2 regions of the Rhizobium sp. N324 genome follow, and region 2 is predicted to be linked to the other one. Evidence: riboswitches for the same ligand, from Rfam matches in the RefSeq annotation. Region 2 holds a riboswitch; the other holds the start of a gene.
The links. A riboswitch is a leader RNA that binds a small molecule or an ion and turns the genes downstream of it on or off. The one in region 2 is predicted to bind S-adenosylmethionine.
Positions count from the first base shown of each region.

Region 1: another riboswitch for S-adenosylmethionine. It lies ahead of AMK05_RS02815 (O-succinylhomoserine sulfhydrylase); the one in region 2 lies ahead of metA (homoserine O-acetyltransferase MetA).

Region 1 covers NZ_CP013630.1:574,462-580,172, forward strand. Annotated here, with positions in the region: gene apaG (Co2+/Mg2+ efflux protein ApaG) at 1-223, opposite strand, end outside; gene AMK05_RS02815 (O-succinylhomoserine sulfhydrylase) at 481-1,665, opposite strand; SAM riboswitch at 1,708-1,786, opposite strand; gene AMK05_RS02820 (2'-deoxycytidine 5'-triphosphate deaminase) at 1,860-2,954, shown strand; tRNA gene AMK05_RS02825 (tRNA-Gly) at 3,014-3,087, shown strand; gene AMK05_RS02830 (hypothetical protein) at 3,110-3,388, opposite strand; gene AMK05_RS02835 (VOC family protein) at 3,753-4,133, shown strand; gene AMK05_RS02840 (methyl-accepting chemotaxis protein) at 4,381-5,711, opposite strand, start outside.
Region 2 covers NZ_CP013630.1:4,489,461-4,495,171, forward strand. Annotated here, with positions in the region: gene AMK05_RS21625 (SIS domain-containing protein) at 1-796, opposite strand, end outside; gene AMK05_RS21630 (GntR family transcriptional regulator) at 793-1,566, opposite strand; gene AMK05_RS21635 (aldose epimerase family protein) at 1,701-2,723, opposite strand; gene metA (homoserine O-acetyltransferase MetA) at 2,817-3,740, opposite strand; SAM riboswitch at 3,791-3,868, opposite strand; gene AMK05_RS21645 (ABC transporter ATP-binding protein/permease) at 4,023-5,711, shown strand, end outside.

The DNA.
Region 1 (5,711 bases), 730 kb from region 2:
GTGGCTGTTCGCCGACGACGCCGGGGCCGGTCACCTCGTCCACCTGCCCGTTCTGATCGGTGATATTCCAGTAGCGGTTGACCAGGCGAACGGCGATGCCGGAATTGTTGCTGATGACGATCCGGTAACCCCAGACATAGCGATCGTCGTCCGGATCGGATTGCTCCTCCAGATAGAATGGCTCGACGACGACTTCGATATCTTTTGTGAGGGCGCGATACATGCCTTGCACCTTAGTCAAGATATGTTACCCGTATCTTATAAGAGGGCCTGTCCGTCAAGAAACGGAACGATGATCGTGAATAAAACGGTCCTGATCGAAGGTGTTTCGATCGTTAAGCCTAATTGGCAGCGTTAATTCACTTCCGAACGCCGGCACAGCCGAACTTGTTCCCCCGGCCTCGCCTTCGAGGTCCGGCCCGGCATCGTCTTCAGTCCGGCGAGCCGAACCCCAAATGAGGTCCGGCCGCCATTAGCTGATCAGGCCGAGACCTTGGCAAGCGCCTTGGCGAAATCCTCGATCAGGTCGTCGGTATCCTCGATGCCGGCCGAAAGGCGGACGGTGCCGGGGGAAATGCCGAGTTCGGCGCGCGCCTCCTCCGAAAGGTTCTTATGCGTCGTCGTCGCCGGATGGGTGATCAGGCTCTTGCTGTCGCCGAGATTGTTGGAAATCTTGATGATCTCGAGCGCGTTTTGCAGCGCAAAGGCCGCGTCCTTGCCGCCCTTCAGCTCGAAGGCGACAAGTGTCGAGCCGCCGGTCATCTGCTTGGCGATGATGTCGGCCTGCGGATGGTCCTTGCGGCCGGGATAGATCACCTTGGCGACCTTGCCTTGCTCGGCCAGAAAATCGGCAATCTTCGCGGCATTCTGCGTCTGCTGCTTGACGCGCAGCGGCAGCGTCTCGATGCCCTTCAGCAGCGTCCAGGCGTTGAACGGCGACATGGCCGGGCCGGTATGGCGGAAATAGTCATGCAGGTTCTCGTCGATCCAGGCCTTGTCGGCCAGGACGACGCCGCCCAGGCACCGGCCCTGGCCGTCGATGTGCTTGGTGGCGGAATAGACGACGATATGGGCGCCGAGATCCAGCGGCTTCTGGAAGAGCGGTGTTGCGAAGACGTTGTCGACGACGACCTTGGCGCCGACCTGGTTGGCGAGCTTGGCGACCCCTGCGATATCGACCACCTCGAGCGTCGGGTTGGTCGGGCTTTCCAGGAAGAACACCTTGGTGTTCGGCCGGATTGCCTGTTCCCAGTTTGCCAGATCACGGCCGTCGACCAGCGTGCACTCGATGCCGTATTTCGGCGCCAGAGTTTCCACCACCCAGCGGCAGGAACCGAAGAGGGCGCGCGCCGCAACAATATGGTCGCCTGCCTTGACCTGGCAGAGGATGGCCGCGCTGACCGCCGCCATGCCGGAGGCGGTGGCGCGGGCGTCTTCGGCGCCTTCGAGCATGCACATGCGCTTTTCGAACATGTCGTTGGTCGGGCTCCCGTAGCGGGCGTAGATGTAGCCGTCGGTCTCGCCCTTGAAGCGGGCTTCGGCCGCTTCCGACGTGTCATAGACGAAGCCCTGCGTGAGATAGATTGCCTCGGATGTTTCGCCATATTGCGAACGCAAGGTTCCGCCGTGGACGAGTTGGGTTGCCGGGCGCCAGGTCTTGCTCATGCCATCACCTTCACATAACAAAAAAACCGGCCGCAAAAGCAGACCGGTTTCAACCCGGTCTTTTTAGCCACTTGTTTAACGTGGCTGCAAGCCGACCGGCCAAATCACCACGGGATAATTCTGCAATACTGCTGTTAGCTGCTTGCGTCAATTCCCCGTATTTGGTTTTGTCGGCGGCAAATGATGGATGAGGCATGATGGCTCGTGAAACGGGAATTCTGGCGGACCGCGCGATCTCGGCGCTGTTCGAAACGGGGCGTCTGATCTCCGAACGGGAGCTGGACCGCGACCAGATCCAGCCGGCAAGCCTCGATCTGCGCTTGGGCGCCAAGGCTTTTCGGGTGCGCGCCAGCTTCATGCCCGGCCCTTCGCATCTGGTCTCGGATAAGCTCGACCGCCTCAGCCTGCACGTGATCGACCTTTCCGAAGGCGCGGTGCTCGAAACCGGCTGCGTCTATATCGTGCCGCTGATGGAGAGTTTGGCGCTGCCGGCCGACATGTCGGCCTCTGCCAATCCGAAGAGCTCGACTGGCCGACTGGACATTTTCACCCGCGTCATTACCGATTACGCCCAGGAATTCGACAAGATCCCGGCTGGCTATGCCGGCCCGCTCTATCTCGAAATCAGCCCGCGCACCTTCCCGATCGTCGTGCGCCGCGGCTCGCGCCTGTCGCAGATCCGCTTCCGCGTCGGCCATGCCCTGCTCGGCGAGCCGGAACTGCTGAAACTGCATGAAAGCGAGACGCTGGTCGCCAGCAAGCAGCCGAACGTCTCGGGCGGCGGCATCGCGCTGTCGATCGATCTGGCCGGAGATGAAGACGGCCTGATCGGCTATCGCGGCAAACACCACACCGCCGTCGTCGATGTCGACAAGAAGGCCGAGCACGACATCTTCGATTTCTGGGAACCGCTCTATAGCCGCGGCCGCAACGAACTGATCCTCGATCCGGACGAATTCTATATCCTCGTCTCGCGCGAGGCCGTGCACGTGCCACCGGATTATGCCGCCGAAATGACCCCCTTCGACCCATTGGTCGGCGAATTCCGCGTTCACTATGCCGGCTTCTTCGATCCGGGCTTCGGCCACGCCCCGGCCGGCGGCCGCGGCAGCCGTGCCGTGCTCGAAGTGCGCAGCCACGAAGTGCCCTTCATCCTCGAAGACGGCCAGATCGTCGGCCGCCTCGTCTACGAACACATGCAGGAAAAACCGACCAGCCTCTACGGCTCCGGCCTCGGCTCCAACTACCAGGCCCAGGGCCTCAAACTCTCGAAGCACTTCCGCATCTGACAGCTTGCGTGTCGCGTGACTTGACAGCAGCCCCCATCTGTTGGAAATCTCAGCGCATCGCGGGTGTAGCTCAATGGTAGAGCAGCAGCTTCCCAAGCTGAATACGAGGGTTCGATTCCCTTCACCCGCTCCAGCTGCCTTTCCAGCGACCTTCTCTAATCCCCAAAAAACCGGATCGGCTTGTACTGCCGATGCGCGATGATCAGGCTCCGATCGGGCTGGATGATGTAGGTTTCTTCTACCTGCCGGCCGTATTGGTCGATGAAATCATGCGGGAAGGCGGAGCCAGCAGGTGATTTGGTGAGTTTGCTGCGCGGCTGGCCGTTATAGGTGATGCTTCCCGGGATCGGTTCCAGGCCGGGGCCACTATAGGTGACGGTATTGCACCCGGTGAGAATGAGGGTGCCGATGAGGCCGATGAGTGCGGGTTTCATGTCCATCCCTTCCGGTGCGCCGACGGTGTGATCTTACTCCGGATCGGATCACACTCGCCAGATGAAACGGCGGATCCGCCTTCAATCCTTAGGGATGGATCGCCTGGAACGCCGTGATCGCTTTATGGCCTACTTCATTGCCGAAACCGGCGCCGTCTGCTAGATCGGCATGGTCGAAAAAGGCAGGACCGGTTGAGGTAAGCCCGATCCCTTCCGTTGGAGCGTCAAATCTCTCCGACGAAGCTCTGCTCCGTGGCCCATGGCACGAGAACCCGCGACGTGATCCGCATGAAAATGCGGGATCCCGGCGGCGTGCGGAGACGGCAAAAAGGCAGTCCCGGGATTTTTTTGAACGGAGACTGTCATGCGCCTGAATCATCTCGATTTTCACGTACCCGATATCACCGAGACGGCGGATTTCTTCATCCGCCATTTCGGCCTGACGCTGAAGGATATGCGCGGCAACAGCGGCCTGGCGATCCTGGAGGATGATACCGGCCTCGAAATCGTCCTTAGCCACGCCATCGCCAAGTTCGGCACTGCCGACCAGGTGGAGATAGGGCGGCAGACCTATCATATCGGCTTCATCCTGACCGAAAGGGCGGATGTCGATGCGGTCCATGCCGGGCTTGTCGCCGCCGGCGCGATACTCTCCGGTCCGCCGGCCGCTATGCGCGGCGGTTGGCTGTTTTATTGCACGGCGCCGGGGAATATTCTCGTCGAGGTGGGTTGGCGGCCGGGTTAGAGCGAGAACGGGAGTCCACAAATTGGGGGTGAAGGCTCGTGCCCCTCATCCGCCTGCCGGCACCTTCTCCCCGCACGCGGGGCGAAGGGGGTGTGCCGCGACCTCTCGGTTCCTCGCCAGCGCCTCGCAGGGCACGTCCCCTCGCCCCGTTCTTACGGGGGTCCGAAGGACGGGTCGAGACCAGTGGCTCGACCCAGCCAACGGTTAGGGTGAGGGGCAGCCTTCGGCGCGAACTGGACAGCCTACCTCAGAACTCCGTCCAATCACCGTCCTGGCCTTTCGGCGCGCTGCCTGCGCCGAAGGCGTTGGCGAGGGTCTGGCCGAGGGCGCGGGCGGGCGAGGCGGTCGGGCGGGCCGCACCTTCCCGTGCGACGCGGATCGCGGGTGCCTTGGCCACTGGGCGCGTAGCGGGGCGGGGTGCGGCTGCCGGCGGCCGGGTCGAGGCGATCGGGGCGGCGGCGGCGAAGCTGCCAGTGCCGGTCAGCCGGAACTGGCCGAGCAGATTGTTGAGCGCTGTCGCCTCCGTGGCGAGGCTGTGGCTGGCGGCGGTGGACTGCTCGACCATCGCCGCATTCTGCTGCGTGCCCTGGTCCATGGTGTTGACGGCGGTGTTGATCTCCTGCAGCCCGATCGACTGTTCGCGCGAGGCTTCGGCGATGGCGTGGACGTGCTGGTTGATTTCCTGCACTTCCTGGACAATCGAATCGAGCGCCTTGCCGGTTTCGCCGACCAGCGAGACGCCGGTCTGCACATGCGTGCCGGAATTGGTGATCAGGTCCTTGATTTCCTTTGCCGCCTTGGCGGAACGCTGTGCAAGCTCGCGCACTTCCTGGGCGACGACGGCAAAACCCTTGCCGGCTTCGCCGGCGCGCGCTGCTTCGACGCCGGCGTTCAGCGCCAGCAGATTGGTCTGGAAGGCGATATCGTCGATGACGCCGATGATGTTGGAGATTTCGCCCGAGGATTTTTCGATCTGCTGCATGGCGGAAACGGCCTTGCGGACGATCTCGCCGGATTTTTCGGCGCCGAGGCGGGTGCGGGCGACGAGCTGGCTCGCCTCCTCGGCGCGCTTGGCGGCGTCACGCACCGTCGTGGTGATCTCCTCCAGCGCCGCCGCCGTCTCCTCGACGGAGGCCGACTGCTGTTCCGTCCGCCGGGAAAGCTCGTCTGCGGAAGACCGGATTTCGTTGGCGCCGGCGCCGATCGCCCGGGCATTGGCGCCGACCGTATGCAGCGCCTCGTTGAGCTTCTCGACCGAGTTGTTGAAATCCTCCCGCAGCGCATCGAGATGGGCGACGAAAGGCTGGTCGATATGCGAGGCGAGATCGCCGGCGGCAAGGCGGCGCAGGCCGTCGCCGAGCGCGGTCACGGCGCCTTCGAGTTCGGCTGCTTCACGCGTCCGCTGTGCCTCGCGTTCGCGGCGTTCGCCGTCGCCGAGGCTGCGGTCGGCTTCGGCGCGCGCCTCGATCCGGGCACGTTCGATGGCGTTGTCGCGGAAGATCGAGACGGCTTTGGCCATCTGGCCGACTTCGTCGCCGCGGTCGAGGCCGCCGACATCGCTTGCGGTATCGCCCTCGG
Region 2 (5,711 bases):
AGGCCGCATCGTCGGGCGCAAAGGCGACGATCGGAAAACCCGGCTGCACCAGGCGCATCGGACCGTGCATCAATTCCGCCAGCGAGAAGGCCTCGGCATGCAGGCCGGAGGTTTCCTTGGCCTTCAGCGCCGCTTCGAGCGCGATCGCGAAGGCCGGGCCGCGGCCGGCCGTATAGAGCGAGGTCGCGTTGAAAAGCACCTCCTCGGCTGCCGCCGTGTCGATCCCGGCGGTGGCCGAAAGCGCCTCCGGCAGCTTGGCCAAGGCGGCCTGCAACTCGGACGCGCCGCCGATCGCAGCCGTCACTCCGGAAAGCGCGGCGACCGAGGCGATGAAGGATTTTGTCGCCGCGACGCTCTTTTCGACGCCGGCATTGAGGCCGAGAACGATATCGGCCTGTTTCGCCAGCGGGCTGTCGGTGACGTTGACGACGGCGATCGTCGTCGCCCCGCCCTTCTTGGCCGCATCCTGCAGCGCGACGATATCGGGGCTGGCGCCCGACTGCGAGACGGTGAAATGCACGCCGCCCTTCAGATGCAGGGCAGCACCGTAAACGGAAGCGATCGACGGACCGACCGAGGCGACCGGAACGCCGCAGGTGATCTCGAACAGATATTTGAAGAAGGTGGCGGCGTGGTCGGAAGAGCCACGAGCCGCCGTCGTCACCACGCTCGGGCGGGCTGATGAAAACAGCCGGGCGATCTCGGCAAAGACCGGCTTTTCCTTTTCGAGCAGGGTGGCCACCACCTCCGGCGATTGGCCGGCTTCCTGCAGCATCAGCGACTGGTTCTCACTCATAGGTCATCTCCGATTCTCAATTCGGCAACGAAATCATAGGCATCGCCGCGATAATGCGAGCGGGTGTATTCAACGACGCGCTGGTCTTCCAGGCGCGAGACACGTTCGATCAGCAGCGCCGGCGCGCCGACCTCGACATTCAGCATCGCTGCGGAGGACGGGTCGAGCGTGACCGCGGTCAGCCGCTGCAGCGCCCGCACCGGCCGGTGGCCGCTGGCCGTCAGCGCATCATAAAGCGATCCCTCGCCGCCGGCATCCTCGCCCAGGAACTTGATCGGCACCACGGCGCGTTCGATCGCCAGCGGCAGGCCGTCGGCGAGACGCAGCCGATCGAGCCGCAGCACCGGCTCGTCGCCGCCGAGGCCGAGCAGGAAGGATTCCTCCGGCGACGGCGTATTGACCGCCCGTGACAAGATCCGTGCCGCCGGCAGGCGTCCGCGCGAGCGCATGTCGGCGGAGAAGGAGGAAAGCCGCCAGAGCGACTGCTCCATGCGCTCCACCCTGCTCGATACGAAGGTACCGCTGCCGTGGCGCGATTCCAGGGCGCCCGACGCCATCAGATCGCGATAGGCGGTGCGCACGGTGACACGGCCGAGCTTCAAGGCTTCGGCAAGGTCGCGCTCTCCCGGTAGCGCCGTGCCGGGCTTCAGCAATCCTTCCTGGATAAGGCCGATCAGTGTCTGCGCCAGCCGCTTGTAGAGCGGCCCGGTCAGCGCCTGGTCACGCAGGCCGCGGCTGTTCAGCTCCGCTATCAGACTGGTTCTATCCATGGGCAGACAATAGAACCTATTTAGAACCAATCAGCAAGACTGAAATCACGCAGGCAAGAAAAAACCTCCCCGGGCGCCGGAGAGGTTTTGATAGCGATAGAATTTGACAGCCGTGCGTCTGCTGAAAAAGACGCTCAGCTCTTGGTGAAGATGTAATCCGTCTCCTGGCGCAGCACTTCGCCGGGGCGCAGCACCGCATTCGGGAAACCCTGGTGGTTGATGGCGTCCGGCCAGACCTGCGTCTCCAGGCAGAAGCCGGCGAACGGGCCGTATTTGCGCCCGCCGAGGCCGGGAGCGCCGGTGTTGAGCTTGAAGCCGGCATAGAACTGCACGCCGGGCTCCGTGCTGCGCACCTCAAGCGACACACCGGAATAGAGGCTGCGGGCGAGCGCGACGCTGCGCTTGGCGGTGCGCTCGCCGGACAGGCAGAAATTATGGTCGTACATCACCTGTTCGCTGCCGACGAAACGCTTCATCGGCGCCATCTCGCGGAAATCGAATTCCGTGCCGGCGACGGAACGGATCTCGCCGGTCGGCACCTGTTTCTCGTCGGTCGGCAGATAGTGGTCGGCGGCGATCATGATGTCGTGGCCAAGCGCATCCTCGCGGCCGTCGAGATTGAAATAGGCATGCTGGCAGACATTGGCGAGCGTCGGCTGGTCGCTTGTGGATTCGTAGGTCACCGACAATTCGCCGTTGCCGTGCACCCGGAACGTTGCCTGGATGGTGCAATTGCCGGGATAGCCGGCGCGGCCATCGGGATCGACGATCTTCAGCACCACGCGGTCGACGTCATGCTCGACGACCGTCCAGTTGCGCTTGGCGATATTGTCGCTGCCGCCATGCAGATGCGTCACGCCGTTTTCGTTCAGCTCGAGCTGATGCTTCTTGCCGTCGAGCGTAAAGGCGCCGCCGCCGACACGATTGGCGCAACGGCCGGGTGTCGCGCCGAAATAGGCCGAATAAAGCGGGTAGCTGTCGAAATCCTCGAAGCCGAGTTGCAGCGGCGCGTCATGCCCTTCCAGGCGCAGATCCTGGATGACCGCGCCCCAGGTAATGATCTTGGCCGTCAGCCCGCCGCCCTTGATGACGACGCGATAGACGGTCTCGCCCGCCTTCGTCTGCCCGAAAACTTCCCGCTCCAACTTATCCGACATGATCGACCGTCCATTTGATATCTAGCAATCCGACCGGAACCTGCCCGCATTTGGTCCAAACCGCAACCGGCCGCGATCAGAAAGGAACATCGCTCACAGATCCGTGCCGATCTCCTCCACATCAAAGGGCGTCGTCTGGTAGATCTCGTTGATCCAGTTCCCGAACAAAAGATGCGCATGGCTGCGCCAGCGGTTCTGCGGCGCAAGCGCCGGATCGTTATGCGGGAAATAGTTGTGCGGCATCTTGATCGGCACGCCGGCATTGACGTCGCGAAAATACTCGTCTGACAGCGAGGTGGAATCATATTCGACGTGGTTGAACATGTAGAGCCGCCGGCCCCGCTTCTCGTGCACGAGGCAGACGCCCATCTCGCCGGATTCCATCAAGATCTCCAGCTTGTCCGATTTCTCGATATCGTCGCGGCGCACTTCGGTCCAGCGCGATACCGGCACCTCGAAATTGTCGGAAAAGCCGTTGAGATAGATCGACGCAGGCTTGAGGTTGCGGTGGCGGTAGACGCCGAAGGCCTTCTCTTTCAGCTCGTATTTCGGAACGCCGTGGAAGTGATAGATCGCCGCCATCGCGCCCCAGCAGACATTCATCGTCGAATGCACATTCGTTTCCGTCCAGTCGAGAATCTCCTGCATCTCCGGCCAATAGGTAACGTCCTCATAGGGCAGGAGCTCGATCGGTGCCCCGGTGATGATGAAGCCGTCGAATTTGCGGTGCTTCACCTCCTCCCAGGTCTGGTAAAAGGCAAGCAGGTGATCTTCGGAGGTGTTCTTCGCCTTGTGGCCGCCGATGCGGATCAGCGACAGTTCGACCTGCAGCGGCGAGGCGCCAACGAGGCGGGCCATCTGCAATTCAGTCTTGATCTTGTTCGGCATCAAGTTGAGCAGCCCGATCTGCAGCGGTCTTATATCCTGACGGATCGCCAGCGTCTCGGTCATCACCCGCACACCCTCTTGAACCAGGGTTTCAAAGGCGGGCAGCGTATCGGGGATCTTGATGGGCATTGCGGTCACTCGATCAAAAAAGCAAAAAACCGGCGGCGAAAAAAATCGCTACCGGTCCGCACGCGGCCCTTTAGCGAATTTTTTAACGTGGCTGCAAGCCGGCCGGCCAAATCACCACGGATGCTTAATTAGACCCAGTCGTGCCGCGAATCAACTGCCGAATGCATGCGGCAGCGACCCATGCAAGCATCATCACAGTTTAATGACTGATAGAATCTGTTGATAGACCGGTAACGCCACCATGTTAATAATGGTAAGCATGGGCGATGTTGGAAAAGCGTAATGGCAGATAAGACCGAGGGGAGGCCGGGCATCCGAAGGCAGGATAGGGTAGGGTATGATCTCAGCCTGACTTACCGCCTCGGAGTGATGTTCTCCGCATTCTGGAATTCTGAAGTGCGTGGCAAGGTGCTGTTTCTGGCGACCGTGCTGATCCTCGTCATCCTGGCGACGGCCTATGGTCAGGTCATCCTCAACGAGTGGAACGCCCCCTTCTACGATTCGCTGGAGCGCCGCGACCTCGGCGAATTCTTCCATCAGCTCGAAATCTTCGCGATGATCGCCGGTACGCTGCTGCTGCTCAACGTGCTGCAGGCCTGGCTGAACCAGATGACGGCGCTCTATATGCGCGAAGGCCTGTCGCGCGATCTGGTCGATCAGTGGCTGAAGCGCAAGCGGGCGCTGCGGCTCTCCTCCAGCGGCCTGATCGGCGTCAATCCCGACCAGCGCCTGCACGAGGATTCCCGCAACCTCGCCGAAAGCACGACGGGCCTCGTTCTCGGCCTGCTGCAGGCGACCATTCTTCTCGTCAGCTTCATCGGCGTGCTCTGGGAGCTTTCCAGCGGCTTCATCTTCCACATCAGCGGCCATAGCTTCTCGATTCCGGGCTACATGGTCTGGGCGGCGATTTTCTACGCCGCCTCCGCCTCGGTGCTGAGCCAGGTCGTCGGCCGCAAGCTGGTCAAGCTCAATGCCGACCGCTTCTCGAAGGAAGCCGAGCTTCGCTTCACCCTGATGCATGCCAATGAGAACATGCCGGCGATCACCGTCGCCCGCGGCGAGGAGAATGAACGCCGGCGCATCAACACCGACATCAGCTCGGTGCTGAGGGTCGTGAAGCGGCTCGCCATGGCCAATACCAACCTCACCTGGGTTTCGGCCGGTTACGGCTGGCTGGTGATCGTCATTCCGATCATCGTCGCCGCGCCAGCCTATTTCTCCGGCGGCCTCACGCTTGGCCAGCTGATGATGTCGGTCGGCGCCTTCAACCAGGTCAATACGGCCCTGCGCTGGTATGTCGCCAATTTCGGTCCGATCGCCGAATGGCGCGCCACGCTGATGCGCGTCACCGATTTCCGCGAGGCGCTGCTGGAAACCGACGAGGACTTCGAGCTGAAGGATGGCATCACGTATGAAAACACCGCGGCCGACACGCTGACGCTGAAAGACGTGGTGATCGTCGCCAAGATCGGCGAGGACATCGAGGAATGCGGCGGCTTCCGCCTGCGCGAAACCGATGTCGTGATCAAGGCTGGCGAAAAGATCATGATCAACGGCGACCACAGCGTCAACCGCAAGCTGCTGTTCCAAGCGATGGCCGGCCTCTGGCCGTGCGGCAGCGGCACGATGGGTCTGCCGCCGATCGACGACATGCTGTTCGTCCCGCAGATCGCCTATATCCCCGGCGGCACGCTGCGTGAAGCGCTGGCCTTCCCCGAAAGCCCCGATGCCCACGAGAAAGCCGCCGTCGAGGCAGCCCTCGAGAAGGCCGGCCTGCATTCGCTGATCTCAAGGCTCGATACCCGCGCCCGCTGGGACAAATTGCTCGACAGCGACGAACAGAAGGCAATCGGCTTCGCCCGCCTGCTTCTCGTGCGCCCGCGCTGGATCATTTTCGACGAAGTGCTTGAGGGCATGGAGCCGGAATGGCAGGAAACCATGGCCGGGCTGCTCACCTCCATGCCCGAAACC